Regions from separate parts of the Paenibacillus sp. JGP012 genome, predicted to be linked through region 4. Evidence: predicted binding sites of a transcription regulator. Region 4 holds the regulator's gene; each other region holds the start of a gene.

What was found. Region 4 encodes Rex, which represses fermentation and respiration genes when NADH is low (regulators of the CRP and FNR family bind a similar motif). Its sites were predicted from a motif close to TTGTGAAATATTTCACAA; they were not measured.
Region 1: pflB (formate C-acetyltransferase) is a predicted target of Rex. The motif match lies at 4,569-4,586, and genes of this name have one in related genera.
Region 2: HNR77_RS04790 (formate/nitrite transporter family protein) is a predicted target of Rex. The motif match lies at 4,566-4,583, and genes of this name have one in related genera.
Region 3: adhE (bifunctional acetaldehyde-CoA/alcohol dehydrogenase) is a predicted target of Rex. The motif match lies at 4,277-4,294, and genes of this name have one in related genera.

Annotation. Positions count from the first base shown of each region.
Region 1 covers NZ_JACHKG010000017.1:110,650-116,582, forward strand. The annotation lists gene HNR77_RS19625 (stalk domain-containing protein) at 1-1,117, opposite strand, end outside; gene pflA (pyruvate formate-lyase-activating protein) at 1,395-2,147, opposite strand; gene pflB (formate C-acetyltransferase) at 2,227-4,485, opposite strand; gene HNR77_RS19640 (hypothetical protein) at 4,912-5,262, opposite strand; gene adhE (bifunctional acetaldehyde-CoA/alcohol dehydrogenase) at 5,407-5,933, opposite strand, start outside.
Region 2 covers NZ_JACHKG010000002.1:533,489-539,421, reverse strand. The annotation lists gene HNR77_RS04800 (MFS transporter) at 1-916, opposite strand, end outside; gene HNR77_RS04795 (molybdopterin-containing oxidoreductase family protein) at 1,073-3,136, opposite strand; gene HNR77_RS04790 (formate/nitrite transporter family protein) at 3,616-4,479, opposite strand; gene HNR77_RS04785 (FAD-dependent oxidoreductase) at 4,773-5,933, opposite strand, start outside.
Region 3 covers NZ_JACHKG010000017.1:117,109-123,041, reverse strand. The annotation lists gene HNR77_RS19670 (ThuA domain-containing protein) at 1-607, shown strand, start outside; gene HNR77_RS19665 (winged helix-turn-helix transcriptional regulator) at 932-1,228, shown strand; gene HNR77_RS19660 (hypothetical protein) at 1,418-2,149, shown strand; gene HNR77_RS19655 (hypothetical protein) at 2,345-3,061, shown strand; gene HNR77_RS19650 (Crp/Fnr family transcriptional regulator) at 3,220-3,936, opposite strand; gene adhE (bifunctional acetaldehyde-CoA/alcohol dehydrogenase) at 4,374-5,933, shown strand, end outside.
Region 4 covers NZ_JACHKG010000015.1:65,483-71,415, forward strand. The annotation lists gene dinG (ATP-dependent DNA helicase DinG) at 1-1,658, shown strand, start outside; gene HNR77_RS18195 (redox-sensing transcriptional repressor Rex) at 1,905-2,561, shown strand; gene HNR77_RS18200 (amidohydrolase) at 2,545-3,852, shown strand; gene HNR77_RS18205 (DUF5590 domain-containing protein) at 3,904-4,434, shown strand; gene HNR77_RS18210 (hypothetical protein) at 4,754-5,281, shown strand; gene HNR77_RS18215 (AAA family ATPase) at 5,274-5,933, shown strand, end outside.

The DNA.
Region 1 (5,933 bases), on a different contig from region 4:
TTTGGTCAATATAGGTGATTTTTTCACCCATTTTGTATTCTTCCTTATCCGTTGTAAACATCGCAACCGGCGGAAGGTTCGGACGCTCGACTTTGATCGTAAGCGTGAACGGGTTACTCCACTGACCGCTGGAATCCTGCACTGTGTAAGTTACCGTGTATACTCCAGGCTGATCAAAGGAATCCTGACGTCCTGTCCACTGCTCATTGACAATGGGCAGACCGCTCGGGGAGCTGCTCTTTGTTGTATAGATGACCTGATCCCCTGCAAAAATCTCATTCTGAACCGTAAAGCTGGCAACCGGCTTGGTGTTAAGCTTCAACACAACCGTTTTGGCCGACTGATTAACGGTATATGTGATATTCAATGCTTGAGTGATTGACGTCAGTGGAATCATGAACGTGTTTTTTTCCTGGTACGCAGGACCTTTCATCGTTCTGGATTGACCGTTGACGGTGTACACATTGCTGTTCGTTTTGAAGCGAAGTTCATCCGTACCACTTATAATAATGGTTTCTTTGGTTTTATTATCATACTTCACATCATAGCCTACCCGGTCTACCAGTGCGCGAATAGCCACATACGATACACCATTCTTCACGGCCATTGGCCGTCCAGCCAGGTAAGTCTTGCCATCCTGAACCATTTTATTGCTGTTCATGTACAAAGTCAGGTCTCCGCCCGAGCTTGCAGCTGCGGATGTTGTTCCTGTCGTTGGCTGCTCCACTTCAGCAGGCACAGGTGAACCATTTTCTTCGGTTGTTCCCTGCTCTTCGCCAGCTCCGGTTTCAGGTGTCACAGGCGTAACTTCTGTTGCAGAAGGAACCGATGTTTCCGGTTTTGTTTCTGTTTCTATAGTGCTTTCATTGTCAGCAGGTTTTGTGTTGCTTGTTGCATTTGTCGATGGATTGTTTGTTTGTTCAGATGCTGTGCCAGATTTCACTTCGGATTCGGCAATCGGCTGTTCTTTTTTTACAACCTCGACGGATTTCACTTTAGCGGTATTCACTGGTGTCGTTTCATTTGATTCAGCCGCTTGTGCATTTGCAGGAATTACGGCAAAGGCCTGAAAAACAGCAAAAGCGGTAAGTATGGACAATTTCTTCTTCAAATTCATTCTTTGTCTTTGGCTCCTTCTGCTCCCATTTATTAATATCCCCTCTAAAAGTCATATGATTAGACGCTCAGAAACGGGAAAAGTTGCTAAAAAGATTAAATTAGAATTGGAAATTTTATAATAGAAGTGAAAACTATGAAAATAGTTATCTGTTAAAATGAACAAACTCCCATCTGCGATATAAATAAGCACACAAATAAAAGCAGCCCTCACGAAACGATGTTCGTAAAGACTGCTTGGTAGCATGTGTTCAAGCCATAAATATTACAAGTTCTGCTTAATTCCCTGAGCAAGTTACACCTGCTGTTTCCGCACGCCCTTGCTCAATCAAGCGGTATGCTCGTTCCACTTCTTCTTCCGTAGGGGAAGGCACGCCATCCAGCGGATAGACCTTGCCCAGTGCTTCCCATTTGTATATTCCCATCTGATGATAAGGGAGAATTTCGAACTTCTCCACGCCGTTCAGTGTACCAATAAAACGTCCCAGGTCCAGCAGGTCCTGCTCCTGATCATGAATGCCAGGCACATATACATGTCTGATCCACATCTTCCTGCCATGTTCAGATAGCCATCTTGCTGTATTTAATGTACGTTCATTCGATTTACCCGTCAGCTTGATATGCTTCTCATCATCAATATGTTTCAAATCCAGCAATACAAGGTCTGTGTTGTCCAGCAGCTCATGAATTCGATCCGGTTCATTGAAGCCGTTGCTGTCCAGCGTAGTATGAAGTCCCCATCGACGTTTAACCTCTTTGAACACATCTGCAACAAAGTGTGCCTGAAGTGTCGGTTCACCGCCAGAAACGGTAAGTCCCCCGCCCGAGCTGCGGTAATAAGTCAGATACGGCTCAATCTCGGCCAGTACCTCCTCCAAGCTCATCTCTTTCCCGCCATCCAGTGCCCATGTGTCAGGATTATGACAATATTGGCATTTGAGCAGGCATCCTTGCATAAAAAGCACAAAGCGGATGCCAGGGCCGTCAACCGTCCCGAAAGTTTCGAGTGAATGAATATGTCCTTTAACCATGCTGCCTCTTCCTTTCTGTACCCGCATCCGCCATGCGTTTTTATTTTAAAGATAAAATACCTCTGTATACAGTGTCGGCTTACATCGAACCGTGGAATGTACGGTTAATGACATCGAGCTGTTGCTCGCGTGTCAGTTTAATGAAGTTAACTGCGTAACCGGATACCCGTACGGTCAGTTGCGGATAATTTTCCGGATGATCCATTGCATCGATCAACTGCTGACGATCAAATACGTTTACGTTAAGGTGATGCGCATTTTGACCAAAGTATCCATCCATCATTGCTGTCAGATTGGATTTACGTGCTGCATCTTCTTTACCCAGTGCTTTTGGCACGATGGAGAAGGTGTTGGAAATACCGTCCAGGCTGTGTTCATAAGGCAGTTTCGCTACAGAACCAAGAGATGCCAGCGCACCTTTTTTATCCCGACCATGCATCGGGTTTGCCCCTGGTGCAAACGGTTCGCCTGCTTTACGTCCATCTGGTGTTGTTCCTGTTTTCTTACCGTACACCACATTGGAAGTAATGGTCAGTACGGATTGTGTTGGCATTGCATTACGATATGCTTTGTGTTTGCGAATCATACCCATGAAGGTTTCCACCAACTCAACAGCAATGCTGTCTACACTGTCATCGTTGTTACCGTAGCAAGGGAATTCACCTTCAATTTCAAAGTCAATTGCGATGCCTTGTTCGTTGCGGATCGGTTTAACTTTGGCATATTTGATTGCACTGAGTGAGTCGGCCGCAACCGAGAGTCCGGCAATACCGCAAGCCATCGTGCGCAAAATGTCACGGTCATGGAGTGCCATTTCGATCCGTTCGTAGCTGTATTTATCATGCATGTAGTGGATCACATTCAGTGTGTTCATGTACAGTTTAGCCAGCCACTCCATCATCGGTTTGAAGCGTTTCATCACTTCGTTGTAATCCAGCACTTCACTTGTAATGGCAGGGTACTCTGGACCAACCTGTGCTCCTGATTTTTCATCACGTCCACCGTTGATTGCGTACAGCAAAGCTTTGGCCAAGTTGGCACGTGCACCGAAGAACTGCATTTGTTTACCGATCTTCATCGCGGATACACAGCATGCAATACCATAATCGTCACCGTAGATCGGACGCATCAGATCATCATTCTCATACTGAATGGAGCTGGTTTCAATGGATACTTTACTGCAGTAATCTTTGAAGGCTTCAGGCAGTTTGGTAGACCACAGTACGGTCAGGTTCGGCTCTGGTGCTGGACCCAGATTGTGCAGTGTGTGCAGGAAGCGGAAGCTGTTTTTGGTTACGCGTGTTTCACCATTAACGGACATTCCCCCGATGGACTCGGTTACCCATGTTGGGTCACCACTGAACAATTCGTTGTAATCCGGTGTGCGCAGGAATTTCACAATCCGCAATTTCATAACAAAGTGGTCAACCAGCTCTTGAGCCTGTTCTTCTGTCAGCACACCTTCTTGCAGGTCACGTTCAATGTAGATATCCAGGAAAGAAGACACACGTCCAAGGGACATCGCCGCACCGTTCTGTTCTTTGATGGCTGCGAGGTAACCGAAATACAACCATTGGAATGCTTCTTTTGCTGTTGTCGCTGGCAAGGAAATATCGAAGCCGTGCATTTCGCCCAGTTGCTTCAGTTCTTGCAATGCACGAATCTGTTCGGACAATTCTTCGCGAAGGCGAATCACATCTTCATCAATAACATCTACTTCAAGTGCGTTGAGCTCGCCTTTTTTGTGACGAATCAGGAAATCTACCCCGTACAAAGCAACCCGGCGATAGTCACCGATAATCCGGCCGCGGCCGTATGCATCCGGCAGACCTGTAATGATCCCTGCTTTACGTGCTGCACGCATCTCTGAAGTGTAAGCGTCGAATACACCCTGGTTATGCGTTTTGCGAATGTTTGTAAATATATCAATGACAGCTTGAGGCATTTCAAAACCATATGCTTCACATGCGTCAATCATCATACGAATTCCGCCGAATGGCTGAATGGAACGTTTGAATGGTGCATCTGTTTGCACACCGACAATCTGCTCTTTGGACTGATCCAGATAACCCGGTTGATGAGAAGTGATGGTTGAAGGGGTATTCACATCCACATCAAGCACTCCGCCATTGTCCCGTTCTTTTTTGGTTAAATCGGATACGATATCCCACAATTCTTTGGTATTCTGGGTAGCGCCTGCGAGGAAAGACTCATCCCCGTAATAAGGAGACAGGTTGTGCACCAGAAAATCATTCACATCTACGGTCTTGGTCCAAGTTCCTTTAGTAAAGTTTCTCCAGCCTGTTTGTTGTTTGACATCTTTTTCGATCACCGACATCTTAATCCCTCCGCTTTTTTGGATTTCTGGACACATCACATTGCTGCAGTACACGTATCATCAGATGTCCAGATCCGCGATTGATGTGAATTGTTTCACATGAGCCGGAACACGTTCTCTCTAGTTGGGAACCGGAACCGCGGAATGAATGTTTTTCTTACATTTTCAGTATACGTCTTGGTGCTTTCACCATCTGTGATTTTTGTCACAAAGCCAGCAATATACGTCACTCTGGCTGGGCGTTGTCTTCATTGCACATAGGTTGGAGTTGAGTTCACACTAGGCCACTCCGCGGGCAGCACAACTTCCGATCGCTGTTATCCCCGGATTTTTTCGATTCACTTTTTCCAAAGTGAAAATCCGGGGATAAAGGCGAACGCTCCGCTTCTCCAGTTTGTCCTGCCCGCTCCGTTAACGTGCGAACCTCTATTGTGCAAACAGCCACCTCCCCTCGTCGTTCCTCTTCCCTTTGGGGAGTGGTTGCTCCGCTACGCTCAGAGCAACCAAGGACTTTTCGGAGGTTCCTGAAAAACGGGCGCTCTGCCTCTCCGTTTTTCTGCCCATCTCTTTTGGTCTGCTTTCGTTGGTGCGCTGCGCGTGCTGTCTTCGTGCGGGCCCGCGACTGGACGCTCCTGAAAAACGGGCGCTCTGCTTCTCCATTTTTCTGCCCATCTCTTTTGATTTGCTTGCCTGGTACGCTGCGCGTGCTGTCTTCGTGCGGGCCTCGACTGAACGTTCCTGAAAAACGGACGCTCGCCTCTCCGTTTTTCTGCCCATCTCTTGTGGGGTTATCTCCCCTTTCCCACCTCCTTTCCTGCTTCTCTAATCCTTTGGCGACGATACGGCAATCGGGGCTCCCCAGCCTGGGGAACCCTGTGCAATTGCCTCAACCTTCGTGGTTGATGTTATTTATGCTGCTTGTTATTCAAACTTGCCATAGAATGCGTTGCGGTATACATCAGCCAGCTCAGTCACCAGCGGCAGTTTTGGATTCGCTGTTGTACACTGGTCTTCGAATGCACGATCTGCCAGATAGTCAACATGTGCTTCGAAGTCTTTGGCGTCAAATCCGATTTCCTGGAATGATTCCTCAATGCCCAGTTTTTTGTTCAGATCACGAATCGCTTTGATCAGGCTGTTTACGCCCTCTTCAGTTGTGCGAGCCGGCAATCCGAGAATACGTGCGATTTCAGCGTAACGCTCGTCAGCTACAAAGTGCGAATATTTCGGGAACGATGCAAATTTCGTCGGTTTTTTTGCATTGTAGCGAATCACGTGTGGCATCAGAATTGCATTTGTACGACCGTGTGCAGTGTGGTACTGACCGCCCCATTTGTGCGCCAAGCTGTGGTTAATTCCCAAGAATGCGTTGGCAAAGGCCATACCGGCAATGGTCGAAGCATTATGCATTTTTTCGCGAGCCAGTTTATCCCCTTGCAGTGCCGATT
Region 2 (5,933 bases), on a different contig from region 4:
TGTACATGGCAATCATGACGACATATGCAAATCCATAGAATACAGCACTGGCTGTCATCTGTGCAGTGGAAGTTCGAGCCATCGTACGTTTCACCCAACTGGTGAATGGCTGTCCCACAAAGATTAATACACCATTAAGTGTCCAGAGCAGGCCGTACATTCGTTTTTCCATACCCTCTGCGATGATATAAGGCGACACTCCCGTATTCCAGATCGAGTTGCCAAACAAGAGAAAGAGCACGCCCAGACTCATAAACAGATACAGCCGGGTATTGCTCAGCAGTGCCCAGATGCCCGGACCAGCAGGTAATGTCGTCAACCGTTTCGTCAGATGCACTTCGCCCTGCTCTGGTTCAATCCGGGATAGATAAAACCAGAAAAATACGGCAAAGCCTGCCGAGGTCACGCCGTTTAGTACAAAGCTCAGGTGATATGAAAAGTCAGCAAGAAAACCGCTAAGCGCCGTTCCAATCGCTACACCGATATTGTTCGCAACATAAATAATGTTAAACAGCTCCCCGCGCCGCTCTGCAAACCGAAAACCGATAAACGCTTGAATCGCTGGCATTGACAAGGAACTGAACAGCCCGATCCAGCCCATCGCACAGATAAAGACAACCCAGTACGCACTGATCCAGGGCAACGCAAACAATCCTGCAGCATTGAATACCAGCGATCCAATGATCAACTTCTTCACACCTACACGATGGTACAATGAACCGCCAAGCAGCTGTCCAACGATTCCGCCCAAGGATTGGATCAAAATGACAAAACCTGCATTAGCCATCGTTCGTCCGAGCTCGTCAAAGACATACATCGTAGTCAGCGGCCACATCAGGGCACTGCCTGTCGCATTCACCAGACTTGCGAGCAAAAACACCTTCACTTCTTTTGGATAGTTATCCAGCCATCTCATCATTTTCGTTCAAACTCCTTAGTCCACTAGCTGCTTGCCTGTGTCCGCACAAAAGGCTCCCGCATATGTGGCAAGACCAGCCACAGCGGAAGCCTGTAAGTTACAAAATATAATATGAATCTATATTACATCATTAAAATCAGCCTGCAAGCACACTCACTGCCGCTTCACTTCAACAGTGGCCGAGAAGAAGGTAGCCCCATTGCCCATATCCGATAACCGATTGGATGTCAGTGAGTTCGAGCGCTGTTTCTTCCCCTCGCCGTCCCACCACAATCCTTGGCTGATGACCGTACCCGGAAGCATCGCGTCTGTCACTTTGGCCGTTAACTCGATACGTCCACGTTCGTTCCATACGACAACAGAATCGCCATCCTGCACCTCACGGCGCGCTGCATCCTCTGGATGCATCTGCAATAATGGCATCTTCTCCATCCGCTGATGTTTCGACGAATTGCCAAAGCTGGAATTCAGAAAATTATGGTTCGGCGGTGAAATAAACATCAGTGGATACGCATCAGCGGGTCCCGCCGGATTCTCGCCATCATAGCCTTCAACCAGGTTACAGTAGGTTGGCAGCGGCGGCAGTCCCTTTTGTTCCATCTGCTCTGAATATAATTCAATTTTGCCGGATGGTGTTGGCAGGTGCTCCAGGAAGGAGACGTGTGCCGACATATCAAGCTTCACAAAACGCTGCTGCTTCAGGCGCTCCAACGTTACCCCGTTCATATAAGGATTTCCCGTCTCCTGCAATGCACTCTCAATCATCTGCTCCGGCGTTTCACCAAAAATGTCCGTGTCATACCCCATTGCTTGTCCAAGCAGCGAGAACAGTTCTACATTGCTTTTGCTCTCTCCAATCGGTGCAATGACCGGCTCCTGCAGCTGAACATATTGATGCCAGTATGAGGCGTACAGATCGGTTGCTTCAAAGGATGAGGTCGCTGGCAGCACAATATCGGCGTACTTCGCCGTATCGGTCATGAACAGATCATGAACGACGGTAAACAAGTCCTCTCGTGCAAAACCTCGCTCCACCCGCTCGGTATCCGGTGCTACCACCAGCGGATTGCTGCAATACACCATCAGCGCACGGATCGGCTGCTCTGCCTCCAGCAGCGCTTCTCCAATCCGGTTCATGTTTACCACTCGCGGCTCAGCATGCTTCCGCAAGTCCGGCCGCTCCAGCGCGTCGCTATTCGTGCTCGCATAACTGTTGGTGCGCACCGCACCGCCGCCGCGCTGCAGCCACTGCCCTGTTATTGCGGGCAGGCAGGCAATGCTGCGCACGTTCATGCCGCCATTGTCATGATGCTGCAGACCATTGCCAATATGAATGTAAGCGGCCTGAGCACCGCCATACAGCTCAGCCAGCTCCACAATGGTTTCCACAGGTACACCTGTTATACGTGCTACACGCTCCGGGGTGTAACTGCGCACATGCTCGCGCAACGCTTCGTGTCCCACGGTATATTTTTGCATAAACGCTTCATCCGTAAGTCCACGCTCAAACAGCACATGCATCAACCCCAGCGCCAGCGCACTGTCTGTACCCGGATAGAGTGGAATAAACCAGTCTGCCCATTGCGCCGTACGATTGCGATGTACATCAATGACTACGATTTTGGCTCCGTTCTTGCGTGCCTTCTCTGCAAGTACAACCTGATGCATGTTCGTACTAACGATATTCCCGCCCCAGACAACAATCAGATCGGCATGCTCCGTATCCTCAGGCAGCGTGCCGCGGTTGGCTCCCATCGTATATTTCCAGCCTGTATTGCCCGCAGCATTACAGATCGTCTGCTCCAGCACGCTTGCTCCCAGCGCATTGAAGAAACGTCGATCCATGCCATCCACCCCGAGTATGCCCATATTGCCGTAGAAGCTGTATGGCAGGATGCTCTCGGGTCCATAGGTTGCGGACAGTTCCTTGAACCTTGTCGTAATTTCCTGAATGGCTTCATGCCAGCTGATCCGCTCGAACTTGCCTTCGCCTTTGGCGCCGATACGTTTCATCGGATATTGAAGACGCTCGGGGTGATATACCCGCTCCGTCATATTTCGAACTTTATTACAGATCGCACCCTTTGTGATCGGATGGTCCGGGTTCCCGGTGACCTTTACAATTTTACCGTTCTCTTTATGTAACAGCAGACCACATGTGTCTGGACAATCGAGCGGGCATACCGCTGGAAACACACCATTCTCCTGATCGATCATCTTCTGGCTCCCCCTCTTTCAACAGCTATCCCTATATGATATCCCTTTCAAAGTCATACCGTAAAGAGAACAGGAACAATTCGCCCAATCTTCATGATTTCAACGCTTTTTCTGTCCTTATGCGAGCTGAAAAAAAAGTTTTCACCTGTGTGATTCATTCTTGAAATCCGGGGGTAAATTAAAAACAAGGCATTAGGCTAGTGTTTCCCCACTTCCTCCTCATGCCATATCATGGACCACTCCCGAAATTCGCCATGGACAGGTTTCGTTCCCCCGAACCTTTTCATGGCGAATTTATTTTGCGTTATTTTAGGATAATACCAAAAAAGATGATCACATCTCATTGCGGACAGGACCAATGGTCACGCCATCTATGAGATGAATCATCTTTGTTAAGCTTGCATATCTGTTTGCTTACCTGCATATTTGTTCGCCTGGCCGCATGTATAGTTTCGTTTATTGAACGCTCTGCCCGTTTGTTAAGCCTGTTTGCTCCACATGCCTCTTGCATCAGCCTCCACAGAGCTAACCGCAGCAGAAGCAGGAGCAGTCGTCTCAGATTTCACTACCGGCTCAGTCTTGCGCAGATAGACCATCCAGTACGCAGCCGCTACAAATAAAGCCCCGCCTGTCAGATTACCCAGCCACACCGGAATAAAATTCATGACATATTGTCCCCAGGTGTAATGACCTTCGAAGATCGCTGCGGGGATCAGGAACATATTTGCTACAACGTGCTGAAAGCCAATAGCGACAAAGGCCATCGTCGGGAACCAGATACCCAGAATTTTACCGCTCATCGTATCCGCAGCATAGGACAACCATACAGCAAGCGCCACCAGCCAGTTACAGCCAATACCGGATATAAAAGCCTGGAAGAAGCTATCGTGCAGCTTGTGTCCTGCCATATCAACCACTTTGGTCAGATATACGCCATCTGCAGTAAGACCCAGTACATGACCAAAGAAAAAGGCAACAAACAGTGCACCCAGCAGATTGCCAAGCGTCACCAGCAGCAGGTTCTTCAGCATGCTAGCGGGTGTGATTTTACGAGTAATTGCCGCAAGCGGTACAGCCATCATGTTACCTGTCAGCAACTCCCCGCCGCCGATCAATACCAGAATGAGCCCCACCGGGAACACGGCTGCTCCAATAAATGTGGCTATGCTGCCCCATTCCGCTGGTGCAGACGCGATAACACGAATATCCAGCAGAAATCCGAGCGCAATGAATGCCCCGGCCAGAAAACCGAGAATCAGCACCGAGGACACTGGATTCTGTGCTTTTTTCATCCCAGTCTGTGCTGTATATTGTGCAACCTCAAGAGGTGTTTTGGCCGCCATAAGTCATCCTCTCCTTTTTCTTCTATCCGTCTCAAAATGTAATTTTCTATCTATGTATTTATTGTATATCGGCTGTACATAAAACTTTGTGCAAATAATCACAATAATTCTCTGTTCATTATTCAGGATAGCAAAAGAAAAGACTGACGGTATTCCCGCCAGCCTTGGTTCTTCATAACTCCATATCATTTGTTTAACAGCACTAGATGTGTCTCAGCATCTGTTCTAACTGAATCAGCTTATTAAGCTTTACTTTACTAAGTCGTACCCAATGGTGTTATTGCCTTGATGCCTTACACCAACGCCGGTGCTTTAACCTCTACTGGTGGCAGCGCCTGCAAACCTGCAGTGTTCAGGAAGTTCCACGGTTTGTTGTAGTGCGGCTGGAAGAAGAAGTCGATAAACGCCAGCTCATCCACCGTCATGTTGTTCTGAATGCAGACCGAGATTGTATTGATCGACTGAGTCAGGTCTACTTGAGACATAATCTGTGCGCCGACGATACGGCGGGTTGCTTGCTCATAGATCACTTTCAGCAGCAGCTTCTCTGCGGTTGGCATAAATTCCGGGCGATAGCTGTCCTCCAGCACCACCGCTTCCACAATCAAGCCCTCCTCGGCGGCCGATGTCTCGGTCATGCCCGTTCCTGCAATGTTTTGCTCATATATTTTAATGCCCGATGTCCCTTGTGTTCCCATATATGGAGTCGTTGGACGAACCAGATTACGTGCAACGAGTGTACCCATGCGAACCGCATTGGTGGCAAGCGGGATGTAGGAAGCTTTGCCTGTTGGATTGTAATGAATCGCACAGCTGTCTCCTGCTGCAAATACGTCCTTTTGGCTGGTCTGCATATATTTGTCCACGATGATTGCTCCGTTCGGCAGCATATCCACCTGGCCTTTGAGCAGCTCCGTGTTCGGGCGGAACCCGATGCAGAGGATGACCAGGTCCGTCTCGAACTCCCCTTTGGACGTGATGACTTTGGTGACTTTGCCATTCTCGCCAGTAAACTTCTGCACGGTTTGGCCCAGAGCAAGTGTGATGCCTTTTTCCGTCAAGGTGTGCTCGATTGCATCCGTGAATTCAGGGTCCAGATATTTGTTCAAAATACGATCCACACTGTCAATCAGCGTCACTTCCTTGCCGTTCATCTGGAACGCTTCAACCAGTTCAACACCAATATATCCTGCACCAACCACGGTTACCCGTTTGGCGTCTTTTGCTTTTTCGATGATCGTATTGGAGTGATTGTAGTTTTTGCAGAGCAGGATGTTGTCCATCTCAATGCCTTCCAGCTTCGGAACAACTGGCCAAGAACCTGTAGTTACGATCAGCTTGTCAAATGGTTCTTCTAATTCTTCCCCGGTTTGCAGATTTTTAGCCCGCAGCTTGTGGCCTTTGGCATCCACTTCGGTAACCTCATGCAGCATTTTGGTCACTACACCGAGGTC
Region 3 (5,933 bases), on a different contig from region 4:
GATACGTACAGCTACTCTGGATCAGCCCGAACACGGTCTGAGTGATGAAGTGCTGGATTCCACAGATGTGTTGATATGGTGGGGACATATGGCACATGATCGCGTGAGTGATGAGATTGTACAGAAGGTTACACAGCGTGTATTGAGCGGTATGGGTATGATCGTGCTGCATTCCGGGCATTTTTCCAAACCCTTCAAGGCGCTGATGGGAACAAGCTGTGATCTCAAGTGGCGTGTAGCAGATGAGCAGGAGATTGTATGGTGTGTCAATCCGTCGCACCCGATTGCTGAAGGCATCGAGGGCAAGATTGTTTTGGAAAAAGAAGAAATGTACGGTGAGTTCTTCGATATTCCCGTGCCGGATGAGCTGATATTTGTCAGCAACTTTCAAGGTGGAGAGGTGTTCCGAAGCGGATGCACATTCCGCCGCGGTGAAGGTAAAATCTTTTATTTCCGTCCAGGCCACGAGACATACCCGACCTATTACCATCCGGAGATTTTAAAAGTGATCAGCAACGCTGTAAAGTGGGCTTATCCGGCCCGCAGCTTCAAACCGCAATATGGCAAGAGTGAACCTGCAAGACCAATTGGTGGCGTGCTGGTCTAAGCCGCAGCAGTTTTATCCATGGACGATTTTCATAAAATGACTGAAATAGCTCAAGAGCCCTTCTCCCGGTTGCAGAACTGTGGCAGAAGGGCTTTTTTTGGGTATTATAATTATAATGGTTGTTAAACGATTTTTTCCATGGTTACCTGACGCTACGTGTTGTATACTGTAGGTGTTAGTTCGAAGTCTCGCTTCTAAAATTTGAAGTTTTTTGAGGCAGGCGTTTTCTTTACAGTTTAAATATGTTATTATGAAATATACTAACAAAATGTAAGCAGATTGATCTCTAAAGAGGTGATGAAAGTGGAAGATCAAGATTTGCGGATGTGTCCGCGTTTTGAAACGGCGTTTTCTTTTTTGGGCAAACGCTGGAACGGTTTGATTATCCAGACATTAATGAGTGGTTCAAAGCGATTTAAGGACATCTCCAATCTGATTCCGTCCATGAGTGACAAGATGTTGTCTGAACGGATGAAAGACCTGGAGAGCGAAGGTATTCTGGTACGCCATGTGTATCCTGAAACACCTGTGAGAATTGAATATGAGCTGACCGAGAAGGGCAAAGCCTTACAGCCTGTAATGAATCAGATTCAAGACTGGGCAGAGCATTGGGTTGAGTAAACCCGAGGTGTGCGGCCTGAAGCAAACAAAAACAAAAACTCCTTGATTTCCTTGGAATCAGGAGTTTTTTGTCTTCTGAAACCGGTTGGAACGTGCTTTTTCTTGCGCCCTGTGCACATGTTGTCATGAGATGTAGTATAATCTATAGAAAATGGCCGCAGGCGGCCGGAGCGAAGGAGGCCACTTGTCATGAGAGAAGAAAGCTTATCCCGTGAAATACGCTACGGCAAACAAGATATTGCGGAACTTGAGAGCGCATCCATTCAGGTTCATCTCATTTATCAGAAAACGGCGGAACTGTTCAGGCGCACAGCCAATTCACATGAGGACCAGGATAACCCCCCTCAAGCCGAAGATCATATGATCGACTTTACTGGCTTGGTGTCGTCTCCGGCAGTGCTGCAAAAGTGGATTCAGGCGCCTGGCGGCTGGAAATGTATCGGTTGTGAGCTGAGGGTACCGGATGAGAAGAGCGCTCATGAAAAACAACAACTTCTTAGCGATCGGCTCTATATGAAGGCAGCGAATGGTAAACGGGTGCAGATCGAGATGCTGATTCAGGCAGTCGTCTGGTCACAATATGAAAAAATTCGAATGCTGGCCCCATGGCTGGGTGACGAGCCATTCTATACAACGGAGGAACTGGATGTTATCGCACGTTATATCGTGCCCACCTACTTCTCGGATCGCCCGTTTAATGAGCAGGGGAAGCTGTTCAAAATTCATCAGCCCTACGGATATATTCCGCTTTATCAGGAATACGTGGATGCTCCTTCCTGCTGTGTGCAGGTTGATGGTGAGCTTCTGGAAGGCCGTTTGTTAACAGGTGTATTTGTATCCGAGACTCAAACTTTTGGACTCAATCCTTATCTGAAGGATGGGGACGGAGGCCGAACATATATGCAAGCTTTTGTACAATAGTCAGTCTTGTCCAAAGCCGGACAAACGCTGGTATAGAGGGCCCTTATCGCAGGGGCCTTTTTTGATTTGTCTGTTACAGGAGAAGGCTGCCTGATAAAAGTAACGGCTTTGATACTGTTTTTTATGAAGGAATGTGCCATAATAGAGGTTATGGACAACAGGGTGAATGATTTTACGCAGGGTGGTGTTACCTACATGATGAAGACAATTCCCGGTTACATAGGTCTATGTTTGCTTATACTCGCCGTTCTAACGGGCTGTACCCGAGAGCCGCAGCCAGCAGAGCAGCCGGTTGTCTCGGAAAAGGATTCGGCCAATACAATTACAGTTTCGATTGATGGCAGTACGTTTTTACCTGATGCGACCAAGTCCATCAAACGTGATTTCAGTCAAGGTCTGACGCTCAAAAAAGCACTGCTGAACAGCGGGCTGGTTGATTTTACGGCAGACGGCAAACGGATCCAATCCGTTGGTGAGGTTTCGCTGGATTCTTCCTTGACCTGGGCAGTGAAGCTGAATGGCAAGGACATTGAACAGGAAAACTGGGATATCGAGCTTCATGCCAAAGATGAGGTTACTATATATGTCAAAGCTGCTGATCGTGGTGGGGATGGAGTCGCATATCAGACAACCCTGCTGAAAGTGAGTGGCGGCAGCATCAAGCCAAGTCTGAAACGGCAATATGCCGGCATTTATGTACAGGAGTGCACGGTTCGTGACGTATTAAAATCGAGTGGTGTTGTGCGTATGTCGGAAAATAACAAATTTGTTGTTGCCGTAGAAAATGTTATCCCTGGTATGAATGAGCGCTGGGTTATTATGGTGAATGACAAGGAGCTAATGGAGAACGGTCTGGATATGAAATTAAGTCCGCGGGATGCGATAAAGCTCGAACTGGCCAAAGTTTCCTGAATGAGCCTGACATATAGAATGAAGCAGGAAAAGCCCAACGGTTTTAACCAGGTTGGGCTTTTTCTTGTGTAATTAAGCATTAAGCATTAAGCATTGAGTATGACAACCAATTTTGCCGAAACGCTTCGGTGAATTGCTTGATTACTTGATTTTTCGCATCAGATGCGGCAAATTTCATTCGGACACAGTTCGCAATGACAGATGCCCTGCAGCATTTTCAAGTCTTTAATGACAATCATGCCGTTGTCATATTCGAGCGCGTCTTTTTTACGAAGATCGCTGAGCATGCGGTTTACACTTTCACGGGTAGCACCAATCATATTGGACAGGTCCGTGTGCGTAATTTTTTTATGAATAATCACATGATCCCCATGCGCTTCCCCATAGGAATTCGACAGCCGGATCAGCGTAGAGCAGAGGGCCCCGGGTTTTCCGTATAACATCAGATCACGGAATTTGGTTTGCGTCAGACGGTGGTGAATGCCCATCCATTTCATAAAATCAATGGCAAAGTCACAATGCTGGCAGATCAGCATTTCCAGGTCCTTGTGCTCCAGCACACCAATCTCGCTGTCCTCCAGCACTTCTGCCGAAAAGCTGTGTCTGGAACCAAAGAAGGGATCGGCCTGCCCGATCATATCACCAGTCTGATACATATACATGATCAGTTCCTTGCCTTCGTCGGTGGATTTGGTAATCTGGGCACGCCCCCGTTTCATATAATAAAGCTTGTCGGAGACGTCACCTTCCCAGTAGAGGTGTGTTCCTTCCGGGTAAGTACGGTCCTTCATTGTGACGAGCAGATGATTAAAATTGACTTCCGAGAAACAGCTGGTGTTACCGCGTTTTTCCAGTACGTTTGTTAAATCTCCCATACGTTGCTCTCCCCTTTGTATCCATCGACGGCTATCCTTTAATAAAAACAGCCCCGTGGTTTGCCGCAAGCTGTGCCATCCTGATCTGGTCATCTCGGCCGTGTGGAGGTACGGTACAAATTGCGGTGGTTCAATTTTTAAGTTCAGTATATACCTAATCCTGGGGTTTGAGGGGCATGGAAAGCCTGTAAAAATGGCGAAATTTCAAACATTGTGATTAAATTCACTTTCAAAAGGGAAGTATGAGTCTGACAGCACTATATTTAAAATAGGAAGCAAAATAACAGGGGAAGAGGGCTTGCCGAAGGCTGTTAAAAACTTAAATAAAATTTGTTATACTTTGTGAAAAAAATCACATATTTATTCTTTTACGCATGGTACGATGTGCATGTAAAGAAGAGAGACAAACAATACGAACCTTTAGGAGGATGAGGGAGATGGCTGTGAAGAATGAGGTCGCCCCAGTAAAAGAACCGACAGCAGGTCAGTATATTCAAACGTTAATCGACAAAGCAAACAAAGCACATGCAGCATTCATGTCCATGGATCAGGAACAAATTGACCGGATTGTGCAGGCGATGGCGCTTGCGGGACTGGATAAACATATGCTGCTCGCCAAAATGGCCGTTGAGGAAACAGGCCGCGGTGTTTATGAAGATAAAATCACTAAAAATATTTTTGCAACTGAATACATCTATAATAGCATTAAATACGAAAAAACAGTAGGTGTCATTGAGGATAACGAGTACGACAGCTTTCAGAAAATTGCGGAGCCCGTTGGCATCATTATGGGGATTACGCCAGTAACCAATCCGACGTCAACCACGATGTTCAAAGCATTGATTGCGATCAAAACACGTAACCCGATCATCTTTGGTTTCCACCCATCTGCACAGAACTGCAGCCGCGAGGCGGCAAAAATCTTGCTAGAAGCTGCTGTGAAGCACGGTGCTCCGGCTGGCTGTATCCAGTGGATCGACGATCCATCCATGGATCGCACCAACGCACTCATGAATCACAATGATGTAGCGCTCATCCTGGCAACAGGTGGATCAGGAATGGTTCGAGCAGCGTACAGCTGTGGTAAACCTGCACTCGGCGTAGGACCTGGTAACGTACCATGCTTTATTGAGAAAAGTGCAGATATCAATCAGGCGGTAACGGATTTGATTTTGTCGAAATCTTTCGATAACGGTATGATCTGTGCATCTGAACAAGCGGTAATCATTGAAGAGCCGATCTTTGATCAAGTGAAAAAGAAAATGATTGCGAACGGCTGTTACTTCGTCAACAAGGATGAAGCGGCCAAATTGACAGCAGGTGCAATCAACGCAGAGAAATGTGCGGTTAATCCGGCAATTGTAGGTCAGTCCGCTGTGAACATTGCAAAAATGTGCGGAATTGAAGTACCGGCAGGTACTAAAATTCTGGTAGCCGAGATTGAAGGCGTGGGTACAAAATTCCCGTTATCTGCAGAGAAATTGAGTCCGGTGCTCGCTTGTTACAAAGTAAAAACAGCAAAAGACGGGATCGAGCGTGCAGCAGAAGTGGTAGCGTTTGGTGGTATGGGTCACTCCTCCGTTATTCACTCGAACAATGAAGAAGTAATCAACCAATTTGCAGATCGCCTGCAAACAGGACGGATTATCGTGAACTCCCCATCCACACACGGCGCGATCGGTGATATCTACAATACCAATATGCCATCATTGACTCTTGGATGCGGCTCGTATGGACGTAACTCAACTTCTTCGAACGTTACAGCTGTGAACTTAATCAACGTGAAAAGGGTGGCTCGCCGTACCGTGAATATGCAATGGTTCAAAGTACCGAACAAAGTCTACTTCGAAAAAGGCGCAACACAATATCTTGCCAAAATGCCGGATATTACTCGCGTAGCAATCATTACCGATGCCATGATGGTCAAACTTGGTTATGTGGAAAAAGTAGAGCACTATCTGCGTCAGCGTCAAACACCGGTTGCCATCGAAGTATTC
Region 4 (5,933 bases):
GCGCACGTGGTGGCGACTTCTGGGAGACTGTTCAGAGCGAATCTGAATCATGTCTTGGCAGATCCTGTCCGTGGTTCCGCAAATGTTTCTATCATCGTGCCAAGCATGAGGCCGGGCTTTCGGACATTGTGATTACCAATCATTCGAAGCTGTTCACAGATGTGAAGGCTGCTCACCAGCTTTTGCCAGCATATGAAAGCCTGGTTATTGATGAGGCCCATCACCTGGAGGATGTTGCGGGTAAACATCTGGGTCTTCATATGAAGTATTTTACCCTTGTGCACACACTCACACGTTTGTTCAAGGACAGCCGTAACGGACAGCTTCCGATGCTGCGTTCACAGCTGTCAGGACACGAGAAAGGCGTGCAGTGGGGTTCCATGGTGGATGAGATGTTTCCTCTTGCTGTGGAAGTTAAGGAGCTCTGGGACCGTCTGAGCGACGCTCTGTTCAGCCTGCTTCCTGAACGCAGCGACGCGTCACCAGGCGAGACAGGACAATTCTCCCTGCGACTGAAGGCATCACAAAAGCCTGCGAAGTGGCAGGAGCTGCAGGATCTGGAGAACCAGATCTATGTCACTCTGGGCGATATGGTTCGCAAAGGCGACAAGCTGCTGCTTGAAGTGAAAGAGGATCAGGATGATTATCAGTCTGACAGCCTGATCACAGATATTACCGGACTGTTGAAGGATTTGACGACAATGAAGGAGAATCTGCGATTCTTCATGCGTATGGACGATGCCAAGACAGTGTACTGGATGGAAGCCAGCGGTCAGTTCCGCAGCAAGTCCCTTCAGTTATACGCTGTTCCGGTGGATGTAAGTGCACAGCTGAAAGAGATGTTTTTTGACAAAAAGAAAAGCGTTGTGCTTACATCAGCGACGTTGTCTGTCGACAAGTCCTTCCAGTTTATGATCGAGCAGCTGGGCTTGCAGGAGGCTGCGGACAATAATCGGCTGCTGACCTCCATGCTTCCTTCTCCGTTTAATTATCGTGAGCAGGCTTTGCTGGTGATCCCGCGTGATTTCCCGAGTCTGAAGGGCAGTGTCGGAGATGCACACTTTGTACAGATGCTGGTGCAATCGCTGGCTGAAGCGGCGATTGCAACTCGTGGACGGATGCTGGTGCTGTTCACCTCTTACAAAATGCTTCGCCAGGTATATGATCCGCTCAAGGAGGCCTTGTCGGGAAATGACATTTCTCTGCTGGGCCAAGGGGTGGACAGTGGCAATCGTTCCAAGCTGACCCGAAGATTCCAGGATGCCAAAGCGGCGGTACTGCTGGGTACGAGCAGCTTCTGGGAAGGGGTAGATATTCCAGGCGAAGCTCTCACCTGTCTGGCGATTGTACGACTGCCGTTTCAGCCTCCGAACCACCCGCTACTCGAAGCGAAGAGTGAACTGCTGGTGGAGCAGAAAAAAAATCCATTTATGAAGCTGTCTGTTCCACAGGCGGTCATCCGGTTCAAGCAGGGATTTGGGCGACTGGTTCGTACCGGCAAGGATCGGGGTATTGTCATCGTGTATGATACCCGTGTGATCGAGGCCTACTACGGCAAGTATTTCCTGTACTCACTGCCTGGACCGAAGATGGAACATATGCTTACAGAACAGATGGTACCGCGTATTTCCGAGTGGCTGGATCAACCTGCCGAGTAGCAAAAATATTCATTTTTTGTAAGCTATGGCATTGCATTGTGCTTTAACATGGCGTTACACTCGAAAGAGACTTTACAGGCAGAACATCATGGACTTATAAATTTAACTTGCAGGGCATTCTGTATATATATAAATAATGCAGCTATGCATAGGTAGATATACAGAATGCCCATCTTTTCAATATGTATTTTGATATCGCAGCATTATTTATAATTTTATCGTGGCAATGGTAAGGGGGAGCAATAAATGAAATCGGATAAAATTTCAGAAGCAGTAGTAAGACGTCTGCCTGTGTATTTGCGTTATTTGAATGAACTCGTGCAGCGTGAGGTGACAACGGTTTCCTCGCAGGAGCTTGGACAGCGCCTTGACTTGAATCCGGCCCAGATTCGCAAAGATCTGGCTTATTTTGGTGACTTTGGCCGTAAAGGCATTGGATATGATGTTTCTTACTTGATTGAGAAGATTCGTCACATTCTGAAAATAGACCAACAGATCAATGTGGCTCTGGTTGGAGCCGGTAATCTTGGACATGCGTTGTCGAATTATAATGCGTACCTCAAGGACAATATGAAGATTGTAGCTATCTTTGACGCATATGGTCCGAAAATCGGCAGCAAGATCAACAGTCTGACGGTCAAACCGATGGAAGAGCTGACCGAGGCGGTACAAAAAGATAACATCCGCATCGGCATCATCACGGTTCCTGATACAGAAGCTCAGAACGTCGCTGACCAGCTGATTGAGTCGGGGATTGAAGCCATTCTCAACTTTGCACCAACCATTCTGAAAACACCTCCGCATGTACGTATCCATCATGCTGATTTTACAACAGATTTGCTGAGCCTGGCTTATTACTTGGAGAACGGGAAGGACGAGGAGCAAGATGACAACAACGAATAAATGGGTAATTCACAACGGGAAATTTGCTGTAAACGAAGGTTCCAACTGGACAGTAGTGCAAGGATATATGGTTGTTGAGGATGACAAGATTGTGCATATTGGTGAGACGCTGCCGGAAGGAAACGAGCATCTGACTAAAGTGGATGGAAAAGGGCTCCTCTTCCTGCCGGGTCTGATCAATACGCATGGTCATGCAGCGATGTCACTGCTTCGCGGCCATGGCGATGATCTGGCATTGCAAGTGTGGCTGCAGGAAAAAATGTGGCCAATGGAAGCCAAAATGACTTCCGAGGACGTGTATTGGGGAGCATCGCTTTCCGTGCTTGAGATGTTGAAAGGCGGCACAACAGCATTTCTGGATATGTACGATCATATGGATCAGGTCGCAAAAGTGGTGGAACAGTCCGGGGCAAGAGCTGCGCTTGCGCGTGGTGTAATCGGACTTTGTTCGGAAGAAGAGCAGATGCGCAAGCTGGAAGAGTCTGCAGCATTTGCACGTGAGTGGAATGGACAGGCGGGTGGACGCATCACAACCGTAATTTCTCCGCACGCACCCTATACTTGTCCTCCAGACTACATAGAGAAGCTGGTACAGGTTGCACATGATCTGGACCTGCCGCTGCATACACACATGTCAGAAACCTTACGTGAAGTTGAGCAAAACGTAACAGATTATGGTCTGCGTCCAGTGGCACATCTGGAGAAACACGGCTTTTTCTCCCGCCCTTCTCTGGTAGCTCATGCGGTGCATCTGAACGATGAAGAGATCGAAATTTTGGCGCGTCATGATGTTGCCGTATCTCACAATCCGGGGAGTAATCTGAAGCTGGCCTCCGGGGTAGCGCGTGTTCCAGCGCTGCTAAAAGCCGGAGTGACGGTATCACTGGGGACAGATGGCCCTGCGAGTAATAACAATCTGGATATGTTTGAGGAAATGCGGCTTGCAGCCCTTATCCATAAAGGTGTATCCGGCGATCCGACAGCTGTACCTGCTGGTGAGGCGTTGCTGCTTGGAACAGGTTACGGTGCGAAGTCTATCTTCCTGAAGGATACAGGGATGCTGCAAGCGGGAATGAAGGCTGATTTTATTGCATTAGATATTGAACAGGCTCATTTCTATCCGCATACCGATCTGATTTCACATACGATATATTCTGCTTCTGCGAAGGACGTGCAGCACGTCTGGGTTGACGGGAAGCAGGTAGTGAAGCATGGTGAATGTTTGACACTTGATGAAGAGCGTATTTTGCGAGAAGCTCAGCAGGCATTTGACCAGCTGCTTGCTCGTTAAGGAATAGACAGGCTGCCGTGTGCAGTTTTTCAAGGAAAGGAAGTTCAGCTCTTGAAGAAAAAAAAGAAGTGGATCTGGATATCGCTGCTCATCCTCGTTCTGGTTTTGTTTGGACTTCAGCAATATTATGTCTACGTTACACAGGATCAGCGCCAGGAGGAAGCACTGGCGATTCAGGCGGCGAAGGACCAGCTCGGCATCACATCACCGGATGAGCTCCGCAAATACGTCTGGGGCGAAAAAGAAGGCGATGACAATATCTATTGGACGATGACGGCCAAAAATAAAGATAATCAGGATATCCTGGTATGGGTGAAGTTTGATATGAATAATCAGCCTGTGCAAGGTACGGGCGGGGTTCACAGTGAGCTGTTGCAGAACGGGATGTCTGAAACACAAATTCGCAGTCGCTTCGAATCTGATGTGCCTGGCGGCGAGATTAAACGGATCATGCCCGGAGTGGTGAATAATATTTACGTTTGGCAGGTATATTACAAAGCGGATACACACAATTATTATCGGTTTTACCGATTCAGCACTGGGGAGCAGGTGGACCTGGTGTATACAGTTCCTAACAGCTAGCCAAGAAACCGGCAGTCGATACATCGACTGAACCGGTTTTTTGGCATGTTCATGATATTAAATGCTGTCAAAATAGCTTATTTTAAAGTTTAATAGTGTTAATCGATGATATTCATGAAACTTTTAATATAGTTAAATTTAATATTTTATTCATATTTTCACCTTCGATATTGTATATACGATGTGATATACTCAAATATGTACTGAAGTTAACAAATAACGCAAACAAATCTGCAACAGTTATTGCAGATATCATGTACAGCTAACTATATAGGCCTGTAGATCATGTATAGGCTCATTTTTGGGAGGGGAAATTCAATTGAAGCTGAAAGTAATGCCTATTATTATTACTGCCGTTGTTTCTGCCGTCCTGTTGTTTGGAGGTTGGTTCATATATCGACAAGTCGCTGTACAAAGTCCGATTGAAAAGATGGTTACACAGTATGATGGTGTCAACAGTGCTCAGATAACTATTAACCGCAATGATGTGCATATGAAACTTGATCTGAAACCTAATGTCGATTTAGGCAGACTCGTGCAATACATTCATCGAGAAGGACAGAACCTGATCGGTTCACGTGCACTTAAACTGGACGTCGTGGATCATTCGAACGAAGCTTTGGAGAGCTGGTGGGGCGATGCGATGTTTACAGTCGCTCAAGCGATGGAAAACAAACAATATGCAGAGATTACCCCTACGCTATCGAAGATGGCGACGGGTGGGATCAAAGTTAACACCGCAATGGATGACAACAATGTGTATGTTAGTCTGAGAGACGGAGATGCCAGCAAGTTTATTATCCTGCCGCGTATACCCGGTCAGATAGGAGTGTGGCCTAATGCCTAAATGGACGAAAGAAGCAGCCATTGGATTTGTCCCTGTTTTGATTATTTTTCTTGCATTTATCGGAGTGAATATTGTACCTATTCTTATTGCTGCGCTGCTGGTAGGTGGCTTGTTATTTATGATGCAGATGCGCGGAGGAATTACTGTGGGTGCAGCCCAGGAGCGTAAACGGAAGAAAAAAGGGCCATCCAAGCTGACCTTTGAGGAAATTGGAGGGCAGGATAGCGCCAAGCAGGAGCTAAGAGAAGCGCTGGACTTTCTCATTCGTCATGATGAGATACAGAAGTTTGGCATTCGTCCGCTTAAAGGCATTTTGCTTACAGGCCCTCCAGGAACGGGTAAAACGCTGATGGCGAAAGCGGCGGCACATTATACCGATTCCGTTTTTGTAGCTGCATCAGGTAGTGAATTTGTTGAGATGTATGTCGGTGTAGGTGCCAGTCGTATCCGGGATTTGTTTAAGGATGCCAGAGCGCGGGCGGCAAAGGAAAACAAGGAAAATGCAATTATTTTCATTGATGAGATTGATGTTATTGGCGGTAAACGTGAGGGCGGTCAGCAGCGTGAGTACGACCAGACATTAAACCAGCTGCTGACAGAGATGGACGGTATATATACCTCCGAGACACCTCGGATATTGCTGATTGCAGCG